Linked DNA regions of Jeotgalibacillus aurantiacus. The main gene of each other region encodes a partner of the protein of the gene in region 2 in a complex. Links are inferred from orthologs where the notes say so. Each region holds a gene or a part of one and is shown on either strand. Other genes may lie near its edges.

The links.
Region 1: the proteins of trxA (region 2) and arsC are in contact, whole or in part, in an NMR structure (PDB 2IPA), measured with the Bacillus subtilis proteins. The link is inferred for Jeotgalibacillus aurantiacus from one-to-one orthologs.

Annotation. Positions count from the first base shown.
Region 1 is NZ_JACNMS010000001.1:444,790-449,177, reverse strand. The notes cover bases 1,609-4,388. They hold arsC (arsenate reductase (thioredoxin)), read right to left. Parts: upstream 3,319-4,388; coding sequence 2,899-3,318; downstream 1,609-2,898. Other genes in these bases: H7968_RS02045 (arsenic transporter), read right to left, coding at 3,346-4,388; H7968_RS02055 (iron-sulfur cluster assembly accessory protein), read right to left, coding at 2,515-2,790; H7968_RS02060 (permease), read left to right, coding at 1,609-2,116. Outside these bases: H7968_RS02070 (ATP-grasp domain-containing protein), read left to right, coding at 1-508; H7968_RS02065 (ArsR/SmtB family transcription factor), read left to right, coding at 872-1,189; more of H7968_RS02060, read left to right, coding at 1,253-1,608. UniProt on the Bacillus subtilis protein: Catalyzes the reduction of arsenate [As(V)] to arsenite [As(III)]. In vitro, can dephosphorylate para-nitrophenyl phosphate (pNPP).
Region 2 is NZ_JACNMS010000004.1:176,520-182,678, reverse strand. Bases 1,605-4,547 are described here. They hold trxA (thioredoxin), read right to left. Parts: upstream 3,262-4,547; coding sequence 2,947-3,261; downstream 1,605-2,946. Other genes in these bases: H7968_RS13705 (electron transfer flavoprotein subunit beta/FixA family protein), read right to left, coding at 4,457-4,547; H7968_RS13710 (electron transfer flavoprotein subunit alpha/FixB family protein), read right to left, coding at 3,405-4,370; uvrC (excinuclease ABC subunit UvrC), read right to left, coding at 1,605-2,390. In the rest of the region: H7968_RS13725 (aspartate kinase), read right to left, coding at 1-268; more of uvrC, read right to left, coding at 618-1,604; more of H7968_RS13705, read right to left, coding at 4,548-5,230; H7968_RS13700 (enoyl-CoA hydratase), read right to left, coding at 5,268-6,041; H7968_RS13695 (TetR/AcrR family transcriptional regulator), read right to left, coding at 6,056-6,159. UniProt on the Bacillus subtilis protein: Participates in various redox reactions through the reversible oxidation of its active center dithiol to a disulfide and catalyzes dithiol-disulfide exchange reactions.

The sequences.
Region 1 (4,388 bases), on a different replicon or contig from region 2:
GTTTCATTCCATTGAAGGTTTAAAGGAATATGTGAATGGTGATGATTTTGAGCTTCCGGTAGACGGCATTACACTGATTCAAGAGTATATTGAAGCACCTGAGCCGTATATCACGCGCTGTGAGTTTGTCGGCGGGAAATTTATCTACGCTGTCAGAGTGGATACGTCAGAAGGCTTTGAGCTTTGCCCGGCTGACGCCTGCCAGATCGGGGATTTATTCTGTCCGGTAGGGGAAGAAGTTGAAGAAAAACCTAAGTTTCAGGTTGTGGAGAATTTTGAGGATCCACTTATCCTTCAGCTTGAAACATTCCTTGAGAAAAACGACATTGCCGTGGCAGGCATCGAGTTTATCAAGGATAAGAATGGACAGATTTATGTATATGATATCAACACAAACACGAATTACAATGCTGATGCTGAGGCGAAGCATGGTAAGTTCGGTATGCTTGAGCTTGCGAATCATCTGAAGCAGGAGCTTGCAAAGGTTGCTCCGGTTGTAAATGCATAATAAATAGAGACCCCTGTCCTTTGGATGGGGGTTTTCTTATTGCGAGCGGTTGTGGCGGTGTAGGCCAAATATCACTGAACTGACAAATTCCGTGAGAAGCTGACAAACTTGTGGTGTGAGCTCACGAATTGCGGTGGTAAGCTGACGAATTCAGCGAATAACCTCACGAACTCCCATTACAACCTCACAATGTTCAAGTGCGTGCCATGCTCGAATATAAATAAGTTCAATTAGTGGTATGATTTCGCAAGAATAAAAAATATTAAATCAATTTTTTTTGATTTAATAATTGACGATTTGTTTTAGGAAGGGTATGCTTTATATATCAAGTAAATTTGATTAAAGGAGCTGCTGATCATGACCATGGTCGAATTGTTACCAACTACGGATACTTTTAAATTATATGAAAAAAAATTCAAAGCGCTTTCTGATCACAAGCGTCTGGAGATCATGCATTTAATTCAAAAGCATCAATCGTTGTGCGTATGTGATCTGGCTGAACACATTGCAATGCCTCAATCTAAATTGTCTTATCATTTAAAACAACTGCTGGATGCCGGTTTTTTGAATGTTGAGAAGAAGGGAACGTGGAACTATTATTCGATTCGGAATGAGGGAGTAAATGAAGTTTTATCGCCGGCATTATGCTGTTTGTTCCGAAATGAAGATTCAGCGTGTTAGCCTCTCTGAACGGGAGGCTCCTCATTTCGTTAATATATCAAAAAAATTTGATTTAAGGGGTGTATGGTTGTGTTTGAAACGTTCTTATGGATTGCTCTTGAGTTAACGGTTTTGTTTGTCTTTCTATCTTTCCTATTATCCATTTTGCAGAGCTGGATTCCGTATGAGAGGATAGAGCGTTATTTAAAAATTCGATCAAAATGGAAGGCTGGGGGTTTTGCACTCATTTTTGCATTTATTACGCCTTTCTGTTCCTGTTCAACGATCCCAGTCGTCGTAAACATGCTGAAAAACCGGGTGCCATTTGGTTTGACGATGGTGTTTTTGTTTTCATCACCGCTGCTTGATCCAACCATTCTTACGGTCATGGGTGTCATCCTGGGGTGGGAAGTTACCGTTGTTTATACAGTGATCACGGCAGTATTTTCTGTCATCCTTGGTTTTGCACTTGAGAAATTCGGTTTCGAAAAATATGTAAAGCCGGTGATTCTTGAAGGATATAGTCCAAACGTAAAGGCAGGGTGGAACGTTATAGGTGCGTTGGCGGAAACAGGAAAAATGATGAAATCGGTATTTCCATTCTTGATAATCGGTGCTGCCATTGGAGCAGGGATACATGGACTTGTTCCAGCGGATTGGATTGCAGCTAATTTTGGACACGGGGCATGGTGGTTGATTCCGGCTGCGGCAGTGCTCGGAATCCCACTCTATATCCGTCTTTCCAGTATGATCCCAATTTCACAGGTTCTTCTGTTAAAAGGGATGGCATTGGGCCCCATTATGGCATTATTGATCAGTTCTGCCGGTGCAAGCCTGCCTGAGGTTGTATTGCTTAAATCTATATTCCGAATACAACTGGTCGCTGTTTTTATCTTATCTGTTTTATCTATGGCTTCTTTATCAGGTTTTATTTTTTACCTGATTTGAACAGTGATATCTTAATAAGGAGGTGAACGTACATGCTGAAAAAACTGCTTTCATTATTTAAAACAGAGAAAAAACAAACGTGTTGCGAAGTGAAAATCGTTGAAGTGAAAAAGTAAAAGATACAACCATTTGTCTCATTTACAAAATCTCAATCTCCGTAACACATCCGTAAACGATTTCGAGGATTATATTGCGGAATTGCCGGGTATAAATTGCTAATGAACGGGGTCATGATAGTGATGAGGTGAGACAACATGTTCAAAAAATGGTTATTAAAAAAGAAAAAAGATCAGGATAAATCATCCAGACAATTGAAGGTGCTGGAGATGAGAGAAATAAAGGTCAATTAATATAAAAAAGACGTCCGCAAATTATTAAATGAGGACGTCTTTTTTATATTAATGTGTATTGCTTGTGATCACGACTCCTCTGCCGTCCGGCGTGTCCTGGACATCGAGTGTGATATTTTCGGCTACGAAAAGGATCTGAGGGTCAATCGCTACTTTGATGCTGTTGATTTCCCAGACGATATCGTTTTCCTCAGGAGGGTCGATCCCGAGACCGAGATCAGGGGTACCGTCCCCCTGTCCCGCAAAATAAATACGGACATTATCGTTATCGTACCGGTCGAATAGTTCGAGCAGCGCTTGTTTGGCTGTATCGGTAATCACCATCTATATTCACTCCTTTTTTATTCAATTCCACAAGGAGGCGGTTCACACCTTCTTCACCATCATAATCCTGCACGAACATTCCGTAAAGGTCAAATGCTTTGCAGCTGCTTATCTACCTGTTTCAGCAAATGTCTTGATACGTTCACCGATTTCATCACGTACGCGCTGGAAGAATGCCCATTTTTCCTCTTCAGTACCCTCTGCTTTCGCAGGATCATCGAAGCCCCAGTGCTCACGTTTTACATGGGGAGGTGTAACCGGACAGTGGTCTGCAGCATGGCCGCATAACGTAACGACTAAATCTGCGTTATTCAGAATTTCAGGATCGATGGTATCAGAAGTCTGATTAGAAATATCAATATCGGCTTCTTTCATCGCTTTTACTGCATTAGGGTTCAGCCCGTGTGCTTCAAGTCCTGCACTCAGTACGTTCCACTCATCACTTAAAAATTTCTTTCCCCAACCTTCAGCCATCTGGCTTCTGCAGGAGTTTCCAGTACAAAGAAAATATAGTGTTTTTTTAGACATATCAATCTCTCCTTAAATAAATTTTTTTTACAGAATAATTAATAACCATACATAAAGGCCGAAAAGAGTAATGAATAGCGTTGGGATTGTCAGAATGATGCCGACTTTAAAATAGTATCCCCAGCTGATCGTAAAGCCTTTTTTACTTAATACATGCAACCATAATAAGGTAGCGAGTGAACCGATTGGTGTAATTTTTGGGCCAAGATCTGATCCAATCACGTTCGCATAAATAAGTGCTTCACGAATGGCTCCGGTTGTAGCGGTTTCCTGAATAGCCAGCGCATCAATCATAACGGTCGGCATGTTATTCATAATCGATGAAAGAAAGGCTGCAATAAAACCCATTCCCATCGTGGCTGCCAGCAGTCCGTGATCCGCAGTTGCATCCAGCACATCAGCGAGCAGTGTAGTCAGGCCGGCATTTCGAAGACCATACACAACGACATACATCCCAATAGAGAAAAAGACGATGGCCCATGGTGCATCCTTGACAACTGTTTTTGTATGAACGGCTGGGCTCTTCCGTGCAATCAGCAGGAAAATAATCGCGATGATTCCCGCGATTATAGAAACCGGAATGCCGGTAAATTCACTTGCGAAATAACCAATCAAAAGGACAGCAAGCACAACCCATGAAAGACGGAACATCTTTGGATCTTTCAGTGCTTCGTGTGGCTGTCGAAGCTGGCTCATATTATAATTTTCCGGGATGCTTTTACGGAAAAACAGCCAGAGAACGAGTAAGCTTGCGCCGATACTGAAGAAGTTAGGGATAATCATACGGCTCGCATACTCAGCAAATCCAATGCCAAACACGTCAGCTGATACGATATTCACAAGGTTACTGACGATCAGCGGCAGGGAAGCTGTATCCGCAATAAATCCGCTGGCCATAATGAATGGAAGGATCATGGCCTCTTTGAAATTCAGGTTACGCACCATTGCAAGAACAATCGGTGTTAAAATCAAAGCCGCTCCGTCATTGGCGAAAAATGCTGCAACGACTGCACCAAGAAGGGTCACGTAAATAAACATTTTGATCCCGCTGCCCTTTGCGAAACGGGCCA
Region 2 (6,159 bases):
ATCCTCTGTTTTGAAGCGCCATGGATAAGAGTGAAATCGACATCTGCTCTCCCGTTGTCAGCAGCATATCCATTTCACGCTTCTCAGGTCTTGAGGTCATTTCCCCTGCCAGTCTGACAAGCTCATCTGTTGTTTTCCCCATTGCAGACACAACGACAATTACATCATTCCCTCGCTCTTTTTCCTGAATGACGCGATTGGCTACATGATGGATCTTCTCAACTGATCCTACTGACGTTCCGCCAAACTTCTGAACAACTAAACCCACTTTAATTTCCTTCTCTCATATTGTATTTCTCAACCTTCCGCGAAATAAAAAAAAGCAATGGGGAAGGCTATCCCCATTGCTTTTTAACAGACATCGTCCGTATATCGCACAGGTGAGATAGCTCTCCAGAACAGGTCAATGTTCTGACAGCCCTGCACCTCTTAAATGCAGAACCAGCAATCAGCTCGATGAATGGCTGATCACTTCGGCGGTCCGCCCCTTTCACACAGCTTCAAAGGAGTTCATCATCCTCTGCTGTGCTACTATTGACGTCCGCACCTCTATCACCACTTTAGAAAAAGTGTATAATTTTCACTCATTATAGCACTGCTTTTTTTAGACAGCAACACTATTCCTTCAATTTCTCCACAATTTTCTCAGCTGTCGCGGCCGGGATTCCCGCCTTCACGATTTCTTCAAGCGGCGCTTCCCGCAGTTTTTTTACCGACCCGAAATAACGTAAAATCTGCTTTTTACGCTGAGGTCCGACACCCGGAATTTCATCTAGCACTGACTGAATGGAGTTCTTGCCGCGCACCTGTCTGTGAAACGTGATCGCAAACCGGTGAACTTCATCCTGGATTCTCTGCAGCAGATAAAACTCCTGACTGCGCCTGTTCAGCGGAATGATTTCAAGCGGATTCCCGTATAACAGCTGTGAAGTATTATGGCGGTCATCCTTGGCGAGACCGGCAACCGGAACCTCAATGCCAAGTTCATCTTCAATGATTTCACGCGCTGCTTCAATTTGTCCCTTCCCTCCATCAATCAGGATCAAATCAGGTAAAGGAAGATCGTCTCTCAGAACACGGGTGTATCGTCTCCGAATGACTTCACGCATGGATTCGTAGTCATCAGGACCCTGAACCGTCTTGATTTTATATTTCCTGTATTCTTTCCGGTCCGGCTTACCGTCCTGGAAGACAACCATTGCAGAGACTGCATCCGCCCCCTGAATATTGGAGTTGTCAAACGCTTCAATTCGGAGCGGAGGGTAAATATTCATCGCCGCACCAAGACTTTCAACAGCGCGGATTGTCCGGTCTTCATCACGTTCAATCAAGGCGAATTTCTCATGCAGCGCGATCCGGGCATTTTTAGAAGCAAGATTAACGAGATCCTTCTTTTGTCCCCTTACCGGCTGCTTAACTGTTACCTCAAGCAGCTCCTCAGCCATCTCACGGTTGATGGATTGCGGCACGAGCACTTCCTTCGGCTTGAAATGATTCGCTTTCATATAGAATTGACCGAGAAACGTAAGAAATTCCTCTTCAGCCTCATCGTATATGGGGAAAAGCGACACATCCCGTTCAATCAGTTTTCCCTGACGGATAAAGAAAACCTGCACACACATCCAGCCTTTATCGACAGAATAACCGAAAATATCACGGTTCGTGAAATCATTCATTGTCATCTTCTGCTTTTCCATCGTCGCTTCAATGTGAATAATCTGATCCCTGAATTCCTTTGCCCGTTCAAATTCGAGATTTTCTGCAGCTTTCTCCATTTTCACTTTTAACTCTTTTTTCACGTCCTTAAATCCGCCATTGAGAAAACGTGCGATATCCTCTGTCATTTGGCGGTACGTGCCTTCCTCCACCTTAAATTCACAAGGTGCAAGACATTGTCCCATATGATAATAGAGACAGACTTTATCAGGAAGTGTAGAGCATTTTCTGAGTGGATACATACGGTCCAGCAGTTTTTTCGTTTCGTTGGCCGCCTGCGCATTCGGATAGGGACCGAAGTATTTCCCTTTATCCCTTTTTACTTTCCGAGTAATCAGGAGCCGCGGGTGTCTTTCTGCTGTTACTTTAATGAACGGATACGTTTTATCATCCTTCAGCATGACGTTATATTTAGGGTCATGTTTTTTAATGAGGTTCAATTCAAGAATGAGTGCCTCCATATTGGAGGAGGTCACGATATATTCAAAGTCCTCAATTTCAGAAACGAGGCGCTGTGTTTTGCCGTCATGCGAGCCTGTAAAATAGGACCGGACTCGGTTTTTTAGCACCTTTGCTTTTCCGACGTAGATAATGGTTCCCTGACGGTCTTTCATCAGATAACAACCCGGCTGGTCAGGAAGGACGGCCAGCTTATTTTTGAGTAAGTCGTTCATGTCGATGGCCTCCTGGTAAATATTTTTGAAGAGTTTTTTCTTGTTTGCTGCGGGTCGTGGATGACCGGCTTATTCTACCATTTTACTTTAGTGTGTGATGTTTAATCAAAAATTAAAGTTGTTTTTGTGGGAGATGGACTGTAGAGGAATTTCCGTTTATTGAAACCGGGCAGGTGAGCATCCTCCGCTTTCCGTGGCCGCGCGGTGAGCCAGCTAGTGCTACGCACTACGCTGTCTCACCTGTCGCTCCTCCGCCACAGGAGTCTGCGGATGCTCACCTGCCCTTCGTGATTCGACTCTATCTATTGATTTTTCAAAAAATGAAAAACCGAAAAAATTAGTTCATTGCAATGATAAAGTCTACTGAAAACATACTACGCTTTTTTTGTGTCTAGCTGCGGCGACTAGCCCCTCGAGGTCATAAGTCAAAGCTGAACGTGGGCGAAGGTCAGCCCTTTTTTCATCTTCGCCTTATGCTTGTCGGGACTGGACGAGTCGCCTTCGCTTTTCTAATGAAAAAACCGGGCGCTGGGCCCGGTTTTTGGTTTTGTTTTGCTTATGCGTGTTTGCTTAGAAGCTCTTCTAGGGCTTCTTTCGGCTGGAAGCCTACTACTTTGTCCACGATTTCTCCGTCTTTGAATACGACAAGAGTCGGGATGCTCATTACGCCGAATTTGCTTGCTGTTTCCTGGTTTTCGTCAACGTCAAGCTTTACGATTTTCACTTTATCGCCCATGTCAGCATCAAGTTCTTCTAGAACGGGTGCAATCATTTTACAAGGTCCGCACCATGTTGCCCAGAAATCAGCTAGTACTAGACCGTCTTTTGTTTCTTCAGTAAATGTTTGATCAGTTGCGTGTGCAATTGCCATTCGTAATTCCTCCTTATTGGTTCCGAATCTAAAATGAGTATAGCAGGCAGAAAAAGGTTTCGCCACCTTTATGCTTAACATCATGGACTTAAAAGAAAAGGGCAGGACGCTCTGTTGAGAGTTTGTCCCACCCGTTTATAAAATTAAGATACTTTTACTTTTTTAAATTCTTCAATCAGTAATGGTACAACTTCGAACAGGTCTCCTACAATTCCATAGTCGGCCACTTTAAAGATGTTCGCTTCCGGATCTTTATTGATCGCCACGATGACTTTTGAGTTTGACATACCGGCCATGTGCTGAATCGCACCTGAGATTCCGCATGCAATATACAAATCAGGTGTAACAACTTTACCTGTCTGGCCGATTTGCAGTGAATAGTCACAGTAATCAGCGTCACATGCTCCACGGGAAGCGCCTACTGCACCGCCAAGAAGGTCAGCAAGCTCTTTTAACGGTTCAAATCCTTCTTCACTCTTGACTCCGCGTCCGCCGGCTACGATGACTTTTGCTTCTGACAGATCCACTCCGTCTGTTGCTTTACGGACAACATCTTTGATGATTGTACGAAGGTCTTTAATGTCCACGCTTACAGATGAAACTTCACCTGAGCGGCCTTCTTCCTTATCAAGCGGTGCAATGTTGTTTGGACGGATCGTAATAAATGTCAGGCCGTCTTTGATGACTTTCTTTTCAAATGCCTTACCACTGTAAATTGGACGGATGAACACAGGGCCATCCTCAATCGACGTTACATCTGATACAAGGCCGATGTTCAGTCTTCCTGCAATTTTAGGTGAAAGGTCTTTACCAAGTGCAGTGTGGCCGAAAACGAGCGCTTCCGGAGACTCCTGTTCAATCACAGCTAGTAATGCCTGTGCATAACCATCAGAAGAATACTGTTCGAGCTTTGCATCCTCAACAGTTACGACTTTATCAGCACCGTAAGCGAATAATTCATCTGCCAATCCGGCAACCTGGTTTCCAACGAGTACACTGACAACCTCGCCACCATCTGAGATTTTCTTTCCGGCTGCGATTGCTTCAAACGATACGTTTCTAAGTGCACCTTCTCTGGATTCTGCTAAAACGACTACTTTTTTGCTCATATGATAAAACCTCCTGGTTATTGTCATGTTTAGTCCTGTCTTTGACTCTGAAATGACGAGTCTGACTGTTTAGTTTACATGTGAAATCAGATTACTTTTGCTTCTTTTCTAAGAAGGTCCACAAGTTCTTTCACCTGTGCGTCAATGTCACCATCAAGAATACGCCCTGCTTCTTTTGCAGGTGGCAGGTAAATTTCAACTGTTTCTGTTTTTGGTTCAACATCTTCTTCCTCTAGATCCAGATCATCAAGCTCAAGCTCATCAAGCGGCTTTTTCTTTGCTTTCATGATCCCCGGAAGTGATGGATAACGCGGATCATTCAGACCTTGCTGTGCCGTAACGAGTAGTGGAAGTGAAGTTTCGATTGTTTCAGAATCTCCTTCTACGTCACGGACAATGGTTACTGTGTCTCCATCAATTTTGATGCTTGTGATCGTCGTTACGTAAGGGATGTTTAACTGCTCAGCCACACGCGGACCGACCTGACCTGAACCGCCATCAATTGCCACGTTTCCTCCGATGATCAGATCCGCTTCCTTATCTTTCAGGTATTCAGCAAGAATTTTTGCTGTTGTAAACTGATCCGTTTCATCCAGGTCATCTTCAATATTAACAAGCACTGCTTTATCAGCACCCATTGCTAAAGCAGTACGAAGCTGCTTTTCTGTCTCTTCATTACCGACTGATACAACAGTTACTTCTCCACCGTGCTCATCGCGAAGCTGGATGGCTTCCTCGATCGCATATTCATCGTAAGGGTTGATGATGAATTCCGCTCCGTCTTCAGCAATCTTTCCACCCTGGACTGAAATTTTTTCCTCTGTATCAAACGTTCTTTTCATCAGTACGTAAATATTCATATTATTCCCTCCGATTTTTGATGATGATTAATTTATATTAATTTCCCTTAAAAACAGGTTTTCTTTTCTCAATGAACGCGCCAATGCCTTCTTTTGCGTCCTCTGACACGAATACTTCTCCAAAAAGCTCCGCTTCTTTATCAACACCGGCCTGAAATTCTCCGCGTTTTGAATATTGAAGCAGGTCGATCGCCGCTTTTACTGAAACCGGACTCTTTTGAGCCAGTTTTAATGCAAGCGCTTTCGATTTTTCGAATACTTCTTCTTCAGGGAACGCCTTATTGGCAAGACCCCACTGCACAGCTTCTTCCCCAGTTATCGGATCGCTTGATAAAAGCATTTCCGCCGCTTTGGCGAATCCTACAAATCTTGGCAGCCTTTGCGAGCCTGCAAATCCCGGAATCAACCCGAGCTGCAGCTCAGGAAGGCCAAGCTTGGCGGACTCACTCACGTAACGGATATGGCAGCCCATTGCAAGTTCAAGACCACCACCTAAAGCCGCCCCATGGATTGAGGCAATAATCGGCTTTGAGAACGCTTCCATTCTTTCGAATACGCGTTGACCCCTCTGTGCCAGTTTAGTAAACTCTGCACCGGAAGGAACCTCAGTGAATTCCTTGATGTCTGCCCCTGCAGAAAAAAACCTGCCTTCACCGTGGATGAGAAGGACTCTTACATCCTGATCATGTTCGACTGCATCGAGCCACGAATCAATTTCTTCAATCAGCGCACCGGACAAAGCGTTTGCCGGGGGACGGCTGATTGTAGCTGTTGAAATAAACTCATTGTTCTCCCATCGTAAAAATCCCATGTTCTTTTCCCCCTTTATTTGCGCAATCCTTTTACAAGAAGGGTATGTACACCCGGAGCCAGATCGGTGATTGAATATTTCTGATCATTAATCACCCAGGAAGTGGCTACCTCATCAA